2 regions of the Bradyrhizobium sp. AZCC 1577 genome follow, and region 2 is predicted to be linked to the other one. Evidence: riboswitches for the same ligand, from Rfam matches in the RefSeq annotation. Region 2 holds a riboswitch; the other holds the start of a gene.
What was found. Region 2 has a riboswitch for cobalamin ahead of metE (5-methyltetrahydropteroyltriglutamate--homocysteine S-methyltransferase). Riboswitches for the same ligand answer to the same signal wherever they lie in the genome.

Region 1 (3,389 bases), 460 kb from region 2:
AGAATACGCCATTGAAGCGATGCTCGAGGCCAGCATGCAGCGCATATTGCGTTTCGTTGCTGTCCAACGGGAAGGCCTGAGCGCTGCAGTTAAAGAACATGGCGCAACCGGGCGCGTTGGGGTCGTACCGATCCCGGGCACTCAGGCTGGTATTTTGAATCCTGGCGCCGTAGGAGAAATCCGTCGTCGGCAGCAGACCGACGGTCTGCTGCCAATAGCCCGCCACCGACTGTTGCGACAGATCGTAGATGTGGGTGGGCGGAAGGCCTTTGAACGCCCCGCGTTCCTGGTTGAACGTCGCATCGTAATAATCGATGCCGGTCAGGATCTGTGAGGGCATCCCGAGTATCGAGTTCTTGACACTCAGTCGCGGCGTGATCGACCAGGTCTGCAGTGCCGCATCGTTATAGGTCGAGGAGAAGCTCGGCAGCGGCGAAGCAAACGGTACCGCACCGAAGAAACCGCTTTGCGTATCCTTCTTCCGCACGCCGCCGTCGACGATGAGTTCGGCGCCGTTCCACAGCGTTTTTGTGAAACCGGCGGTGGCGCTGGCGCCCTGCTGATTGCCGTAATCGAACGGCGTGGCGGCGCCCCGGCGGTTCGTGACCAGTTCGTTGAGACCGATCGAGGGATCGACGAAGCGGCCGCCGGGGAATCCGAGCTTTTGGTCGTCACCGGTCACCGTGAGAAAGGCCTTGAGGTCGGGCGTGGAGTAATTGAGATTGCCGACCCCGTTGCGCTGGTCGAGCGCATTGTTTTCCCGATAGCCGTCGGACTTGATTGCGTTGCCATAGAACGATGTCGACCACGGTCCGTAATTGGTCGTGGCCGAGAGATTCGCAAGTCGTTGATTGAACGAGCCGACGCCGGCCTCGCTTCGAATGGCGACTGGTGGGCCGCCGACGCCGTTCTTCAGGACGATATTGATGACACCGCCGACCGCGTTGTCGCCATACAGTACCGCGCCACTGTTGCCGCGGGTGATTTCAATCCGCTCGATCGAATCGCGCGGAATGGTCGAAAAATCGACGCCGGCCATGTCGATGTCGTTGAGCCTTCGGCCGTTGATGAGCACCAGGGTATTTGAGGTCGCGAAAGCGCCGAAACCGCGGAGGTCGACGCTGGTCTTGGCGCCGTTGACGCCGCCAAACAGGCTAGTCAGTTGCACGCCCGGCGTTTGCGCGATGATTTCCTGCAACGTTTGTGCGGGCGAATGCGCGATCTCTTCGGCGGTAATAACGGTCGACGCCGTGCCGACGATGCCGGAGAACTGCCGTCCGCCGCCTGCGCCCGCGCCTTGCGGGGCGCTTTGCGATGCGACGTTCGAGCCGGTCCCCGCCGCAGGTCGCGTGCCGGTCAACGGCGCAGCCGCGGGCACGATGCGGCGCGAGGTCGATCTTTCATCGTAGGTCGGTTTGGCGCGGGTCCGGTTCGCGTCAGTGGGCGAGGTTACCTCGATCGGTGGCAGTTGCTCGGGCGCCGTTTGCTGCGCCTGTGCGCCGGAAATGCCAAGCGAGATGGGTATCAGGAAGCTGCTGGTGAGCCAAAAGCGGCGGCGCCGCGTGGCTGTGTTGGTGAAAGACATGACTTGGACCTCGGTATGACGTCAGTGGCACGTCACAGCGAACCAAGTCTCACCATGTGCTTTCAGCAACTCAGGTGAAGCTAATGTCTGTACTCCCCGACCGACATCTTCGCGTGTGACCACGGCTGACGGCAGGTCTCCTGGCTCGCGGGTCGTTACCCCATCGTCGCCTTCCCAGGACCGAGATGCCCAGTGGCTTATGACGAAGGATTCGCCGCTTACAGTTGCGGGGGCAGCCGCGGAATTGGGGGATTTCCCCGCACCGCATTCCCTTTTGATCCCCAAAACGGGAACCGTCGGGAACTATGGTAGAAGTTTGTCAAAGTCCGAGTCAATGCGCCCCGGGGCGTCCGGCGATCCTCACTGGACGAGTGCGCTATTTTTGCCGCATGAGCACGCCTGCCCGCCACCTGTACCGGGGCGGGTAAACCTGCTTTAGGACGATCGATGAGTGTTGAGGCCGTAACCGTGACCAATGAGGAAGCCGCGCGCCGGCGGATCGGCACGACGGCAGCGCTTGCTGCCCTCGTGGTGCTCTTGATGCTGATCTCGCTCGGTATCGGTCCGGTGCGGCTGTCGCCGCTTGCGGTGGCGGAAGCGCTGTTCGGCGGCGGCAGCGAGGTGGCGCAGGTGATCGTGCGGGAAATCCGCCTGCCGCGGACGCTGCTGGCGCTGGCGATCGGCGCCATTCTCGGGCTGTCGGGCGCGTCGCTGCAGGGCTTGCTCCGCAATCCGCTGGCCTCGCCCTCGCTGTTCGGCGCGCCGCAATCGGCCGCGTTCGGCGCCGTGCTGGTGATTGCGCTCGGGCTCGCCGACGTGCGCTCCTATGCGCTCCCGGTCGCGGCGATCGTCGCAGCATTCGCGTCGGTGTTCGTGCTGCTCTCGATTGCCGGCCGCAACGCCGGGCTGCTGATCCTCATTCTGTCGGGACTGGCGATTTCGAGCTTTGCAGGCGCTGCCACCGCGCTGGTGATGAACCTCTCCAGCAATCCCTTCTTGGTGCTGGAGATCGCATTCTGGCTGCTCGGCTCGCTGGAGGATCGTAGCTTTCAGCATGTAATGCTGGCATTTCCCTTCATCATTGCCGGCGCCCTGATGCTGTTCAGCCAGCGCCATGCCTTTCGGGCGCTGAGCCTGGGCGAGGAAACCGCGCAGAGCCTTGGCGTCGATGTGGGGCGTCTGCGGCTGTTCGTGATTTCGGGCGTCGCGCTCGGCGTCGGCGGCGCGGTCGCCGTCACCGGCACCATCGGTTTCATCGGCCTGGTTGCGCCGCATCTGATGCGGCCCCTGATCGGCCATGACCCCGGGCGTCTGCTGGTCCCGAGCGCACTCGCCGGCTCGGCGCTGCTGCTGGCGGCGGACATCGCGGTGCGCATCATTCCCTCGACGTCGGACATCAAGGTCGGCGTGCTGACCTCGATCATCGGCGTACCGTTCTTCCTCTATCTGATCATGCGCGAACGCCGCGCGCTCGGTGGAGGCGTCGCATGAGCGAGGCGGCGCTACTGACCGCAACGGGGATCGGCGTGCGGCTTGCCGGCCGCGTCGTGCTGAAGGACGTTTCGCTGGCGCTGTCGGCCGGACACCTGGTGGCGCTGGTCGGCCCGAACGGCGCCGGCAAGACGACGTTGTTGCGAGCGCTGGCCGGCCTAATCCCCTCCGAAGGCGAGATCGCGGTCGGCGGCGATGCGCTGGCCTCGCTGCCGCTCCGCGAGCGCGCCAAACGCTTCGGTTATCTGCCGCAGGGGCATCTCGTGCATTGGCCGCTGCCGGCGCGCGATATCGTGGCGCTCGGCCGCTACCC
Region 2 (3,389 bases):
GCTTCGCTGCGCGGAATGTCGTCGCGGACAAACGACCAGTTCAGAATGGTGACGGGCCCCGTGAGCATCGCCTTCATCGGCTTTTTCGTCAGCGACTGGGCATATTGCCACCACTCGACCGTCATCGGCTTTGGGCGCGAGACGTCGCCGAATAGCACAGGCGGGCGAACGTAGCGCGATCCGTAGGATTGCACCCAGCCGTGCGTAGTGAAGGCAAAGCCTGCGAGCTGTTCGCCGAAATACTGCACCATGTCGTTGCGCTCGAACTCGCCATGCACGAGAACGTCGAGCCCGATATTTTCCTGCCAGCGCACGGTGCGGGCGGTCTGATTCTGCAGATAGAGCTTATAGGCTTCGTCCGTGAGGGCGCCCCTGGCGTGAGCGGAGCGAGCATTCCTGACGTCGGCGGTTTGCGGGAACGAGCCGATGGTGGTGGTCGGGAACGCCGGCAGATTGAAGCGCTCGCGCTGAACGGTGGCGCGTTCAGCGAAGATGCTGGAGCGGAAGCGCATCGGTTCATTGATGCCGGCAACGCGTGCCGCGACCTTCGCATCGTGAATGCGCGGCGAGGCCTTGCGGGAGGTCGCCGCCTGGTCCGATGCGTTCAGGTTGGCTTCGACTGTTCTGCGGCCATCGGCGAGTGCCGTTCCGAGCGTGGCCAGTTCCTCGAGCTTCTGCACCGAAAACGCGAGCCAGCTCTTGATTTCGGGATCGAGCCCGGTCTCCAGCGCCAGATCGATCGGGACGTGCAGCAGCGAGCAGGAGGGGGCGATCTGCACACGATGCTTGCCGAGTTTGGCGATTGCGGGCTCGAGCCGGTCGAGAAGCCGGCTCAAATCCGCGCGCCAGATGTTACGGCCATCGATGATTCCGAGCGACAGCACGCGGTTATCAGGAACTCCGGCGAGGTCGTTGATCTGCTCCGGCGCGCGCACGAGGTCGAGATGCAGGCCGGCGACGGGCAGGGATAGCGCGGTGTCGCGGTTGGCGCCGAGTGCGCCGAAATAGGTCGTCAGCATGATCTTGAGCTGCGGCACGCCGCTCGCGATCTCCGCATAGGCATGATGCAACGCCTGCTGGGCGACGATATCGAGATCGAGCACGAGACACGGCTCGTCGATCTGCACCCATTCCGCGCCCCGGTAGGCAAGTTCGCGCAGCACCTCGATGTAAACCGGCAGCAAGCGATCAAGCAGGGACAGCGGATTGAAGCCGGCATCCTTGCTCTTGGCGAGTTTGAGAAACGTGACGGGGCCGACCAGCACGGGGCGGGTTTGATAGCCCAGCGCCTTGGCTTCCTCGTACTCCTCGATCGGCTTGCGCGAGGCGAGGATGAATTTCTGATCCTTCGTCAGTTCGGGCACCATGTAGTGGTAGTTGGTATCGAACCATTTTGTCATCTCGAGCGCCGGCACGCCGTGCGCATCGTCATGTCCGTGACCGGCATGCCCGCAACTCGCCTCATGCGGCTTGCCTTGCGCGCCGCGGGCCATCGCGAAGTAAGTCGCAAGCGGGACCGGCCCGCCGTTCCAGCGATAGATCTCCGGGATTGCGCCGACCATCACTGATGTGTCGAGCACGTGGTCGTAGAACGAGAAATCGTTCGACGGGATCACGCTAACGCCGAGTTTTTTCTGGCGCGCCCAGTTGGCGGCGCGAAGCCCGACGCCGGTTTCGATCAGCGCCTTCTCGTCGGTTGCGCCCGACCAGAAACTTTCCAAAGCGAATTTCAGCTCGCGGCGCGGACCGATGCGCGGCGCGCCGAGGGAGGCAACGGGAAGCGAAGAAGTGGAGATGGTGGAAGTAGACGTAGCTTTGGAAGAAGTAGCATTGGAAGTAGACATTGGCTTAACCCCAAAAGTTGGGGGCAAAGGCCGAAGTGACACGTCTGGATTTTCGCGAACGGCAGAGCGCGCGCGGAAAATCGCAACCGCACCACCGGGACACCCCGCCCGAGGACGTGTATGTTGTCGAGGCAGGTCTCCTGGCTCGCGGGTCAGTGCTGCTGTCCGGCCTTCCCGAAACCTTGCGAGGTCTCAGTGACTTTGTTGGACAGCGGCTCGCCGCTTACAGTTGCGGGGGCAGCTCCGGCTTTGGCTTTTCGGCCGCACCGGCTTCCCTCTTAGCTTCGGAAGAACGTCTCCCGAAGAACCACGACGGGTCCACTTATCGGCAACGCGGCAGGCGCGTCAACTCGGCGACATTCACCGGCGCGTTGTCATCGTTGTTCACAGCCGCGGGGTTCCGTCGCCGAAATTCTTGCACATCGCCCGCTCCCCCATTGACACGTTCGTTCAAATCGCACCAGATATAGCCGTCACGGTCCGCCATGACCCAACACATGGTGGCTAAGAGGGAAGCCGGTGTATCGCGTATTTGCCGCGAAAATCCGGCGCTGCCCCCGCAACTGTAAGCAGTGAGTTGTTTCCGAATCTTACGTCACTGATGCGGCATCGCATTGGGAAGACACGGGAACGACGGCGACCTGCGAGCCAGGAGACCTGCCGCGACACCGAAAAAACGTCCACGGGCGGGGTGTCCCGGCGGCGCTTGCGGACTCATGCCGGCGTTTCTCGCCGAGCATTTGAAGCAGCGTCTTCTCCGACATCCGGCCCCAACACCATCACGGGGTCTCTTGATGTCACTCTCTCCCGATCGCGAAGCCAACGTCGCTCCATTCATCCGACTGCGCCCCGAATCGCTTGCCGCCTCGGAATCGCAGCCGCCGATGCAGGTGATTCGCCGCAACGGCACGGTTTCGAAATTCGACGCGAGCAAGATTTCGGTCGCGATGACCAAGGCGTTTCTGGCGGTCGAGGGACATGGCGCGGCGGCCTCCCGCCGGGTGCATGAAATCGTCGAGCAACTGACCTCGGACGTCGTCGGCGCGCTGTCGCGCCGGATGAGCGAGGGCCGCACCTTCCATATCGAGGACGTGCAGGACCAGGTCGAACTCGCCCTGATGCGCAGCGAGCACCACAAGGTCGCGCGCGCTTATGTGCTCTATCGCGAGGAACGCACGCGCCAGCGCGCCGGACAGGACGTGGCCAAGGCCGCCCAGCCATCGGGGAAGCCCTCGTTACGTGTCACGCTGGCCAGCGGCGCGCAGGTCCCGCTCGATATCGCGCGGCTGACGCTGATCATCGAAGAAGCCTGCGCCGGTCTCGAGGGAGTCGGCGCCACGGCGGTGCTCGCCGAGACGCAGCGCAATCTCTATGACGGCATCAGCGAGGACGAACTGGCGCTGGCGGCGGTGATGGCCGCGCGCACGCTGGTGGAGCAGGAGCCGAACTACGCCTATGTCAGCGCGCGGCTCTTGCTCGACAAGCTGCGCACCGAGGTGCTGTCTTTCGTGCATGATGCGCCGACCAGCGCGTCGCAGGCCGAGA

Region 1: another riboswitch for cobalamin. It lies ahead of V1278_RS05190 (TonB-dependent receptor); the one in region 2 lies ahead of metE (5-methyltetrahydropteroyltriglutamate--homocysteine S-methyltransferase).

What each region holds. Positions count from the first base shown of each region.
Region 1 is NZ_JAZHRQ010000001.1:1,129,036-1,132,424, forward strand. It holds gene V1278_RS05190 (TonB-dependent receptor) at 1-1,585, opposite strand, end outside; cobalamin riboswitch at 1,699-1,898, opposite strand; gene V1278_RS05195 (FecCD family ABC transporter permease) at 2,033-3,076, shown strand; gene V1278_RS05200 (ABC transporter ATP-binding protein) at 3,073-3,389, shown strand, end outside.
Region 2 is NZ_JAZHRQ010000001.1:1,584,440-1,587,828, forward strand. It holds gene metE (5-methyltetrahydropteroyltriglutamate--homocysteine S-methyltransferase) at 1-1,844, opposite strand, end outside; cobalamin riboswitch at 1,958-2,171, opposite strand; cobalamin riboswitch at 2,304-2,523, shown strand; gene V1278_RS07395 (ribonucleoside-diphosphate reductase subunit alpha) at 2,639-3,389, shown strand, end outside.